DNA from 2 places in the Brevibacillus sp. HB2.2 genome. Region 1 is predicted to be linked to the other one. Evidence: riboswitches for the same ligand, from Rfam matches in the RefSeq annotation. Region 1 holds a riboswitch; the other holds the start of a gene.
What was found. A riboswitch is a leader RNA that binds a small molecule or an ion and turns the genes downstream of it on or off. The one in region 1 is predicted to bind cyclic di-AMP.
Positions count from the first base shown of each region.

Region 2: another riboswitch for cyclic di-AMP. It lies ahead of HP401_RS30855 (quaternary amine ABC transporter ATP-binding protein); the one in region 1 lies ahead of HP401_RS16815 (C40 family peptidase).

Region 1 covers NZ_JABSUV010000021.1:93,019-98,733, forward strand. The annotation lists gene HP401_RS16795 (biotin transporter BioY) at 1-95, shown strand, start outside; gene HP401_RS16800 (cytochrome P450) at 206-1,546, shown strand; gene HP401_RS16805 (sensor histidine kinase) at 1,737-3,122, opposite strand; gene HP401_RS16810 (response regulator transcription factor) at 3,123-3,842, opposite strand; gene HP401_RS16815 (C40 family peptidase) at 4,057-4,578, opposite strand; cyclic di-AMP (ydaO/yuaA leader) riboswitch at 4,583-4,722, opposite strand; gene HP401_RS16820 (LiaF transmembrane domain-containing protein) at 5,042-5,446, shown strand; gene HP401_RS16825 (PspA/IM30 family protein) at 5,511-5,715, shown strand, end outside.
Region 2 covers NZ_JABSUV010000027.1:23,545-29,259, forward strand. The annotation lists gene HP401_RS30845 (heavy metal translocating P-type ATPase) at 1-1,487, shown strand, start outside; gene HP401_RS30850 (cation transporter) at 1,552-1,752, shown strand; cyclic di-AMP (ydaO/yuaA leader) riboswitch at 2,478-2,624, shown strand; gene HP401_RS30855 (quaternary amine ABC transporter ATP-binding protein) at 3,019-4,245, shown strand; gene HP401_RS30860 (ABC transporter permease) at 4,229-5,068, shown strand; gene HP401_RS30865 (glycine betaine ABC transporter substrate-binding protein) at 5,065-5,715, shown strand, end outside.

The sequences.
Region 1 (5,715 bases):
TCAAAGCTGTTCTGGCTTCTCTGATTGGCATCAAGGTACGCGAGCGACTGATTGCTTCTCGCCTGTTGCGTACAGATCAGCCTGTTACACGATAAACAAAATGATTTCGTCAGCCACCCGAAGTTCGGGTGGTTTTTTTTCGCATAATCTCCTAAACGTGCCGGATACTATCGGTAGGATTTTGCATGTAAAAAGGAGGAGACGCATGAATATCACGACCACTGGCCCAAAAGGTCTTCCAATCTCAGGGAACTTGATGGCATTTCGCCGATCGCCGCTTCAGTTCATCCGCGACGCGGCAGAAGAGCATGGAGAAGTCGTTCATTTTCGCTTCGGTCCTTCCCGCCATATTTATCTGTTAACGAATCCAGATCACATCAAAGAGGTTTTGGTCAGCAAACAGGCGCATTTTCGAAAAGGGAAAGGACTACAGGTTGCCCGAGCTGTTGTAGGAGATGGAATTCTTACCAGTGAAGGAAAAAAGCATTTGCGACAACGGCGACTTATGCAGCCAGCTTTTCATCGAGATCGCATCGCCACCTACGGAGACGTGATGGTCCGGCAAGCAGTTGATCTCATGTCGGATTGGAAAACCGGGGAGCTGCGCGATATTCACTCGGACATGATGAAAGTAACCCTTGCGATCATTACGGAGACGATGTTTGGCAAAACCGTCAAGGAAGGCGCCGATCAGATTGGACATGCCATCGATGTCGGTTTGAAATATGTGGCAAACAAAGGCTCCTCGTTTATCGACATTCCGTTGTCCGTACCTACTAAAAGCAATCGGGAGTTCCTAGAGTCGAGTGAGCTGCTGGACAAAACGATCTACTCCTTGATCGAAGCGCGGCGTAATAGCCAAGGAGAAGAGCACAAGGACTTGTTGGGAATGCTTTTGGCTGCGCGTGATGAGGATGATGGGGAGGGAATGACAGACGAGCAGGTGCGTGACGAGGTCATGACCATTTTTGTAGCTGGCCATGAGACGACTGCGAATACCATGTCGTGGATTTTCTATTTGCTGGCTACTCATCCCGAGGTGGAGAAAAAGCTACATGACGAGCTGTCGACGGTGCTGTGTGATAAGCTGCCGACAGTCGAAGATCTTCCGCAGCTGAAGTATACGAATCTCATAGTACAGGAAACGCTGAGGCTCTATCCTGCGGCTTGGACGATTAACCGGGAAGTGGTAGATGAGGTTGAGATCGGCGGTCACACGTACAAGCCTGGGGAAACACTGATGATGAGCCAATATGTCATGCACCGTGACCCACGCTATTATGAGCAGGCTGAAGAATTCATTCCAGAGCGTTTTGACAGCGACCTCTTAAAAAGAAATCCGGCCTATGCTTATTTCCCGTTTGGCGGCGGGCCGCGTGTTTGTATTGGGAATAACTTTGCTTTGATGGAGGCAGCTTTGCTACTGGCGACGATTGCACAGCGATATCGACTACGACTGGCTGAACCGAACCAGACAGTGGAGCCCGAGCCGTTGGTCACCTTGCGTCCCAAGAACGGACTGCCGATGCGTTTGGAGAAGAGATAGAAAAAAATGGAAGTTAGGGGCAAAAAAAGAGGCATCTTATCACTACGGTTTCGCCGATTGTGTCAGATACCGAACTGGGGGTTATTTATCACTGAAAGCAACATGCTTACAAAAATGATTTTACAAGTAAAATATAAAGAAATAATTAACTGAGAATAAATCTATATAAAGTAAGGGTAGCTTGAGAAAGCTACCCGTGGAAGAAGGGGATGGTGAAGGAGAAACTGCTTCCCATTCCCAATTCACTGTTTACCATCAGATCTCCGCCGTGAAGCCGGACGATGCTCTTACAAATCGTTAAGCCTAAGCCTGTACCTCCACTGTTGCGATTTCGTGATTTTTCCGCCCGATAAAACTTGGTGAAAATCTTCGTCAAGTCTTCAGCGGCGATTCCTTCTCCTTTGTCGATTACAGTAAAAAGGACATGTCCTTCTCGCTGATCACAAGTAAGGTAAATGGAGCCATCCGGTTTGTTGTAGTGAATGGCGTTGTTCAACAAATTTTCCATGACACGGCGCAGCTTAGTCTCATCCGCTTCGATGTGTAGTTCATTGGAGATTCGCAGCTTCCATTGAAACGTGAGGCCTGCCTCTTTGATTCTTGGCAAATAGTCCTCAATGATTCCTCGCAAGAAGCTTTTGACATGAATGCGGTTAATACTGAGTCGAACTTCGGAGCTTTGCGTGGTGAAGTCCTGCAGCTCATCCAGCAGCTTTTCCAAGTCCGTCGTTTTTAGCTCGATCTTGCCCATCTGTTTCTGTATTTTGGTCATATCCGTCACGCGACCAGAGCCGATGTATGAGGCATACCCTTTGATCGTGGTGAGAGGTGTACGGAAGTCGTGGGCGATCGAAGCAATCATTTCAGCCTGTCTTTCTTCCGCTAAGCGAAGCTCATCCACCATTTCCCCGAAATATCGAAAGAGTTGCCCAAATTCATCATGCGATCGATACGTAAATGTGACCAGCCGCTTCCCTTCCTGGATTTCTTGGGTGACGCGCGATAATTCGTTAACCGGCCGTAGTATCCAGCGAACGAACAAAGCGAGCAGAACCAATCCTACCAGACTAATGCTTCCGTAAATAAACCAAAGCATCATGGAAACCCCTGTCGTAGCCATCATGTCGTAATCATCCGTGTAGAAATAAACAACAATCTCCCCTGTACGCGGTGGCTCCTGCTGAAAATGGTACTCAGCCACCACTTTGAGGTCATTTTGCTTAGCAGAATCGCCACGGCTTGATGAGGAGGGGGAAGGCATTTTTAAATTATAGGCGCTTGATGTTTTGCTGTAGATAGTGTTTCCATTGGCATCCTTCACGAGCATGCGGTACATCACGTCGTCTGGCAACTGCTTCTCAAGCTCCATGCGTTCGATTGGGTCCTTGAAATTACTGACGAGAAGCAGTTGATTGAGCATGACCTTCTCTGCGGCTTCCTTCTCAGCCTGGTACTGATTATGCCGGTCATTTTTGAGTTGAGCGACAATAATGTCTTGAAAAACAAATTTAAACAACAAAATGTTGAGTGTGAGCAAGGCAATGAAGGAGAGAAAAATTTTATTGCGCAAGCTCATTTAAAGCTTCTCCCCGATAAAAACGTAGCCTGTCCCCCATTGTGTTTTAATGAATTGACGTTCTGTTTCCAGCTTCTCACGGAGGTTTTTAATATGGACCGTCACTGTATTGAGCGAGCCATAACCATATCCCCAAACACGGTCATAAATTTGCTCTCTTGTAAAGACGATGCCCGCATTTTCTGCGAGGAAGGTGAGTAGTTGGAATTCCTTGGTAGAGAGCTCGATCTTTTGGTTACATACGTATACGGAATACGTTTCTTTATGAATTTCCAAGTCCTTGAATTTCAAAACCGTAATTGGAGAAGAGGCTGTTTCCTTCTCAGGCTGCTCTTCGGTATGCTTGCGAATGCGCTCATAGCGACGAAGGTGGGCACGAATGCGAGCGAGTAGCTCTTCTGTATCAAAAGGCTTCGTGATGTAATCGTCTGCGCCGATTTCGAAGCCGACTACCTTATCTACCGCTTTTCCTTTTGCACTGAGAAACAGTATAGGTAAATCCCACTCACGGCGAATTTGAGAGCAGAGCTCGTAGCCACTCATGTTGGGCATCATAATATCCAAAAGGATCAGGTTGGGACGCTCACCTTGGCTGAGCAACGAGAGTGCATCTTCTCCGCTTTCAGCAGAGGAAACGCTGAAGCCCTCGTTCTCCAAAATGTCTTCTAGCAGTTCAATAATCTCCAGATTGTCATCGACAATTAAAATGTGATCTTTCACCGGAACAACCCCCAGTTACTTCTATTAATAAGGAATACCATTCAAAGAATGGGTCTTGTCTATCATAACATGCTTTGCCCCTATCAGGGGAAGAAACCCCGTAAGTTATTAAGTTGTTCTAATATGTGAGGGTACCTCTTTAGACCAGGTACTAAATTTCGTCAGAAAAAGCCAGAGACGTAGTGTCCCTGGCTTTTATTATTTTGCCGAATGACTATTTTTTAGCTGGTTTTTCCGGCAACGATGCAGCTTGCACCGCTTTTTCCTTATTCGGAGTTTCTGCTTTCGCTAGAACAGGAGCACTGAGACGCTTGGCGCCTACATAACGCTTGCTCCAGTAGTATGGATCGTTCAACTTGGTGTTGACGACTCCACGACCAGATTCCGAGTGCACGAATGTGCCGTCTCCGATGTAGATACCCACGTGAGAAATGCTGCGACCGTTCGTATTGAAGAATACGAGATCGCCTGGTTGCAAATCTTTTCTGTCTACCTCTGTACCTAACTCGTACTGGGAAGCAGAATTGTGAGGCAGGTCTACACCTAACGCATCAAATACGTAGCGCGTGAAACCGGAGCAGTCAAAGCCCTTTTTGGACGAGCCGGAAGATTTGTAAGGGGTACCGTACAAGTCACTGACAACTTCATGGAGAGTATTCTCCTCAGCAGCCTGTGCAGCGCCTGCCCCCATAGTAAGTAATCCAGCCATAAATAAAGATAAAACCATCTTGCGCAAAAGAAACTGCTCCCTTCGTGAGCCTACGAGGTTAGCTGAAGGGTTCGGTCGAAAGGACGCCCTAGGCTGCTAGGAGTAGCAACCATTCACCCCAAAAACGTGGTTCCCCCGTTTCCGCTAAGCGGAATTCGGCTATTTTTCGATGTTTTTTTACACGCACTCTTACGAAGATTCTACGCCAATCCTTTTTTTCCTTCTTTTTATCTGTTCATTCACATATTCGTCACAAAGATAGCGTCAAATGCTGTAACGTTTTCGTTCGACAGTGCAAGCCGCCTTTCGACGTGGGCTTATTCCTGCCTTGCGGGAGAGCTCGTCCGATTAAGGCAGGAAAATGTCTCCGTCCAAGGACGGAGGGAAAAACCAACCGCACGCCCGTTATGGGAAGCCTATACCGAGGGCTACAATAAGGGCATAACGTTCCACAAGCACCACATGCAAAACGAATGGAGGTAAGCGAGTAATGAGCGAACGGTCTGGCAAAGTACTACTCGGGCTGGTTCTGCTGCTAGTCGGTGGGTTGGTTCTTCTCGATCTGGTTGGTATCGATATCGGAGACTTGCTCGGGTTTATCATTCCCGGCGTGATCATGATATACGGTGCCAAAAAGATCATGGGACAAACCGGTTCACGATTTTGGGGAATCCTGGTCTTCCTATTCGGGTTCCTGATGTTGATTGGCAAGCTTGACCTACTGTTTCACGCGCTTCTGGCCATTGGGGTGATTTATCTGGGATATCGCTTACTGCGTCCCAGCCAAGAACCTAAACAAGCGCCACCTGCTTGGGAGCGTGAATGGGCCCAAAAAGTATTAAAGGAAGATACGCTGGACACTTGGGAGAGAGATGTAAGAAGACGCCCACAGTAACGCCAATGTCGCAAGAGTCTTTTGGATGAACAATATGATGTGATATGATGAGGAGGAAAAAATAATGAGTATCTTTAAACGTTTGCGTGACCTGACAGTAGCTTCGGTAAATGATGCATTGGATTCGATGGAAGATCCGGTAGTAATGCTGAATCAATATATGCGTGACATGGAAGTAGAAATCGGACAAGTTGAAGTAGCGGTTGCCCGTCAGGTTGCACTGGAAAAGAAATTCCGCCAGCAATTGGACGAAGCCAATGCTTTGATCG
Region 2 (5,715 bases), on a different contig from region 1:
TCGAAATGACCATTCCTGTAGAAGAAGTGAGACTAGGCGACGTCGTTCACGTGAAGCCAGGCGACAAAGTACCTGTCGATGGCATCGTCATGGAAGGGCAGTCCGCAGTAGATGAGTCCATGCTGACTGGCGAAAGTATTCCGGTGGATAAAGCTGCAGGCGATACCGTCATCGGAGCCACCTTGAACAAAAACGGCTTTTTGAAGGTCCAGGCAACCAAAGTCGGAAAAGAAACGGCTCTGGCGCAAATCATTAAAGTAGTGGAAGAAGCACAAGGAACAAAAGCACCGATTCAGCGTGTAGCTGACAGCATTTCCGGGATTTTTGTCCCAATCGTAGTAGGGATTGCTATTCTTACCTTCTTGATCTGGTACTTCTTCGTTATACCTGGCAACTTCGGTGAGGCTTTGGAAAAAGCAATTGCCGTACTCGTAATCGCTTGCCCATGCGCCCTCGGTTTGGCAACACCGACCTCAATCATGGCGGGCTCTGGACGCGCAGCTGAGCTGGGTATCCTGTTCAAAGGCGGGGAGCATCTGGAGACGGCTCACCACTTGGATACGATCGTCCTCGATAAAACAGGGACTGTAACCAAAGGCGAGCCAGAACTGACAGACGTCATCGCCATTGGTATCGAAGAACAAGAATTGCTCTCTCTGGTTGGTGCCGCTGAGAAAAACTCCGAGCACCCATTGGCTCAAGCTATCGTTCGCGGAATTGCGGATAAAGGAATTACCTTGGCTGATACAGGTTCTTTTGAAGCCATTCCTGGTTTCGGTATTCAGGCCACCGTCTCCGGCAAAGAAGTACTCGTCGGTACCCGCCGTTTGCTGGAAAAACATCAAATTTCGTACCAAGCAGTGTCTGATACCATGCTGGCACTGGAGCGCTCCGGTAAAACGGCGATGCTCGCAGTCGTCGAAGGCAAGCTCGCTGGCTTGATTGCTGTAGCGGATACGATCAAACCAACCTCCAAGCAAGCGGTTCAGCGCATGAAAGCAATGGGATTGACTGTGATCATGATGACCGGTGACAACCGTCAAACCGCCGAGGCCATTGCCCGTGAAGCAGGAATCGATCACGTCATCGCGGAAGTCCTGCCTGAAGGCAAAGCCGCAGAAGTGAAAAAACTGCAAGAGCAAGGCAAAAAAGTCGCGATGGTCGGCGATGGTATCAACGATGCTCCTGCACTCGCTACCGCTGACGTCGGTATGGCAATCGGTACAGGTACTGATGTGGCGATGGAAGCAGCTGATATTACCCTGATGCGCGGCGAACTGACTAGTGTCGCAGACGCCATCGAGATGAGTAAGCTCACCATCCGCAACATCAAGCAAAACCTGTTCTGGGCATTGGCCTATAACACCTTGGGCATCCCAATTGCCGCAATCGGCTTGCTCGCTCCATGGCTTGCCGGTGCCGCAATGGCCTTCAGCTCCGTATCCGTCGTACTCAACGCACTGAGACTGCAACGAGTGAAGCTGTAACAACAGTAACAAGCGGCTTTGTCCGCCTTACCTATACAACATAAAATGCAAGGAGAGATTGATCATGACAAATATCACATTGAACGTAGAAGGCATGTCTTGCAACAAATGCGTAGCGCGCATCGAGAATACATTGAAAGATCTGGGTGCAGAAGGCAAAGTAAACCTGGCTGAAAAAAAGGTTGAGGTTTCCTATAACGAGAGCAACTTGACTCTCGATGCAGTAAAAGAAGCAATTGAAGACCAAGGCTACGACGTCGTTTAATCATCGGACCTTTGAAAAAGCTCCCCCCTGATTCATTGAGGCGGGAGCTTTTTGGTGTTGAGGTAAAAGTAGCCCATTTCCAGTCTACGCTTCGACCTACGCCCCGCAAGGGGTTAGACTGTTCGCTCCGAAATGAATGTCAGGAGCGCTCCAAAAGTAGAGTTTCGAGGATGTAATCTCAGAGGTTGAAGCTGACGACAACCCCCGCCATTCATTTCTCCGCTGGGGTGGGCTCCAGAGGCGCTAGGACTGGAAATGTTCTTCTTCCCAAGCGGCTATTGTTTACATCTTGAAAGCATCATTCAAAAAGTCTTTAAAAAAGCGTAGAACCTCAACAGCTCGTAGAGGAAACAGGAGAAATAAGCGAAGATCTTTGGACACACCTACCGAGGCGTAGTGAAAAAAAGCGAAACTGCCTTTAGCGTCCACCTCTGAGCCACATCCTGATGAGACTACTTTGGACGCGGTTTCGCTTTTTTTCACGGAGCCGGGCACCCCATGCTCCCGCGCAGGGGTTCCAAGAATCTGAGCGTTTTCTCCTGTTTCCTCCCCACCACAACAGCGAGTAAACGGCACCAAACATCTTGATTTTATGAGCAACGAACAGCTAATCCAATCCGACTCATAAAGAAAGCCGTAATCCGGTTAAAACCATGCTAAACGAACGTTCACAATAACTGGAAGCGAGCGTATAATTCAAATCACAATCACGCTTCAATAAGAAACAACACATACGGCCTAGTTCCGATATTCTCGGAAGCGGGGGAACCAATCTTTTGGGGTTAATCCTGAGTGATCAGGAGGGATGAGGAAATGTCTTCTCTGCCATCCTACCCGTCAGCTAACCTCGTCGGCCAAAGCAGGGAAGGTCATGGATGGATAAAGTCTAGGCATTTTATGCGCAACAAGGGGATTCCTTGCGGGCGTGTGATAGGCCGATACAGGCTTTTTCTTTGGGACCTTTGTTCTGGAGAAAAAGGATGGATCGGTCTATTTTTTTATGAAAATATCGACGAGCAGCTTACGCGATACAGTCGTGAAGGAAATGGTGTGGATCGCTGGGAGGCAGTCGGTACGACATAAACCGCTGACAATCGAAATCAGGAAGACAGAGTACAGGGAGTCCTGACAATGGACGCCAGGTATTCCGTAAGCCTGCGGATTTTCTACACGAGTAAAAATCAAGCGTGCCTGCTTGGGTTTGCTGGAGTGTGGAAGCTTCGCGGGCTTTTTCCATTTACGAAAAAACGAAGGATGAGGGATATCATGTCCAAAATGAAAGTCCATCAACTTACAAAAGTGTTCGGCAAGCAGCCCGAGCTGGCCTTGAAGCTGCTGGCGGAAGGACGTACAAAAGAACAAATTTACAAGCAAACCAGCCAGTCCATCGGTGTCAATCAGGTCAGCTTTGAAGTCGAGGAAGGCGAAATCTTCGTCATCATGGGCCTATCCGGCAGCGGCAAATCAACCTTAATCCGACTGTGTAATCGACTGATTGACCCAACGAGCGGAAGCATCGAGATCGATGGGGAAGAGATCGTGGCCATGAAGGCGACAGCTTTGCGCGAGGTGCGGAGGAAGAAGCTCGGGATGGTTTTCCAAAACTTCGCCCTGTTTCCACAGCGGACGGTACGGGAAAACGTGGAGTTTGGTTTGGAGATTCAGCAAGTACCACCAGGGCTCCGACAAGAAAAAGCACGGGAAGCGCTCGCGCTCGTTGGATTGACGGAGTGGGAAAATGCGTACCCAAATCAATTGAGCGGAGGGATGCGTCAACGAGTCGGATTGGCGCGGGCATTGGCTAATAATCCAGATATTCTCTTGATGGACGAAGCGTTCAGTGCACTGGACCCGCTCATTCGAAAAGATATGCAGGATGAACTGCTGGAGCTTCAGATGACGATGAAAAAGACGATCCTGTTCATTACGCATGACTTGCATGAGGCGTTGCGACTGGGCGACCGAATTGCCTTTATGAAAGACGGGCAGATCATTCAAATCGGCCGCCCAGAAGAAATCCTGGCAGATCCCGCGGATGAATTTGTACGGAAGTTCGTGGAGGATGCCGACCTGTCCAGGGTGCTCGTTGCTGAAAATGTGATGAAACGGGCAGAAGCAATCACCCCTGACAAAGGGGCGCGAGTGGCGCTGCAACTGATGATGGATAACGGCGTGTCCAGCCTGTACGTCGTGGACAAAAAGCGCACACTGCTCGGATTGATTACGGCGTATGACGTATCACTCGCGATCAGTACGGGAGATTCGCTGGAGGCAATCATGAAAACCGACCTCCCTACCGTTTCGCCTGACGCACGTCTGCACAGCTTGTTCCCGATGATGGCAGACCTGCATGTCCCGATTGCGGTAGTGGGCGAGCAGCAGCGTTTGTTGGGTGTCATCGTAAAAGGAGCGGTGCTAGGCGGGCTGGTAGGCAAAGTCAATGTACAAGAGCATCAGAGAGCAGAGGTGATGAGTGATGGACGTCGTGCCTAAGCTACCGATTGGCGGTTGGATGGAAGGGTTCGTGGAGGTGCTGGGCCAGTACAAAGGGGTATTGTTTGATCCGGTGGCTATCGTCATTTCCACGATGGTGACTTACTGTTCTACGGTTTTGGCAGAGATACCTTCGCTGATTCTCATCTTGCTGCTGGGGGCCGCTGCGTGGGTTTTTGCAGGGAGAGCGTCCATGGTCTTTACGGTTGTTGGACTTTCTCTCATCCACAACTTGGGGTACTGGGATGAAACGATGGAGACATTGGGACTCGTCCTCACTGCTACCATGATTTCGATCGCTATCGGGATTCCGGTGGGCATTCTTTGCGCGAGACACGATACGTTTCGCAATCTAGTTACGCCAGTACTGGATTTGATGCAGACGATGCCAGCGTTCGTATATTTAATTCCCGCGATCTTTTTCTTCGGCTTGGGCGAGGTGCCGGGAGTCATTGCCTCCGTTATTTTTGCTTTGCCGCCAATCGTGCGTCTCACGAACTTAGGCATACGCCAGGTCCCAGCAGAAATGGAGGAAGCGGCGGACGCCTTTGGCGCAACTGGGTGGCAAAAGCTCGTGAAAGTGCAGCTGCCGTATGCGAAATCGACGATCTTGGCGGGCGTCAATCAGTGCATCATGCTCGCCCTGTCGATGGTGGTCATAGCGGCTATGATCGGGGCGAAAGGCTTGGGTGCAGATGTGTATCGTGCCGTATCGCAAGTGGATATAGGAAGAGGATTCGAGGCGGGGCTATCCATCGTGATCATCGCTATCGTCTTGGATCGGCTTACCCAACATGCAGGAAAAAAGGAGAGAAATACATGATGAACAAAATGATTCCAGCTATATTGGCAGTCATGATGGGAGCAACAGCTTGGCTCGCAGGCTGCTCTAGTCAAAACACAAACACACAAATACCGACAGCAACGGTGGTCGGTCCTATTGCTTCTGAGACGTCGGACAACGCGTTAGGAGAAAAGCTCGACTACAAAATCATCGGAATCGACGCAGGAGCAGGCTCGATGGTAAAGACTGAGGAAGTCATGAACCTGTATGGCTTGGATAAATGGCAGCTTGTCGAAGGCTCAGATGCAGCGATGACAGCCGCTTTGATCAAGGCGTACGAAGCGAAGGAACCGATTATTATTACGGGCTGGACGCCGCATTGGATGTTTAAAAAGATGGATTTGAAATACTTGGCGGACCCGAAGAACGGCTTTGGCGGAGCGGAACAAATTCATACCATCGTGCGCAAAGGGCTGAAAGAGGATCAGCCTGCTGCCTATCAATTTCTGGATAAGTTCTGGTGGGAGCCAGCCGATATGGAGTCGGTCATGGTTCAAATGATTGACGGAAAAGATCCGGAAGTGGCCGCTGCGGAATGGGTAAAAAATAACGAAGCCAAAGTGGCGAAATGGGTGGAGGGCATACAGCCTGTCCAAAAAGAGAAGCTGACTCTTGCTTATGTAGCA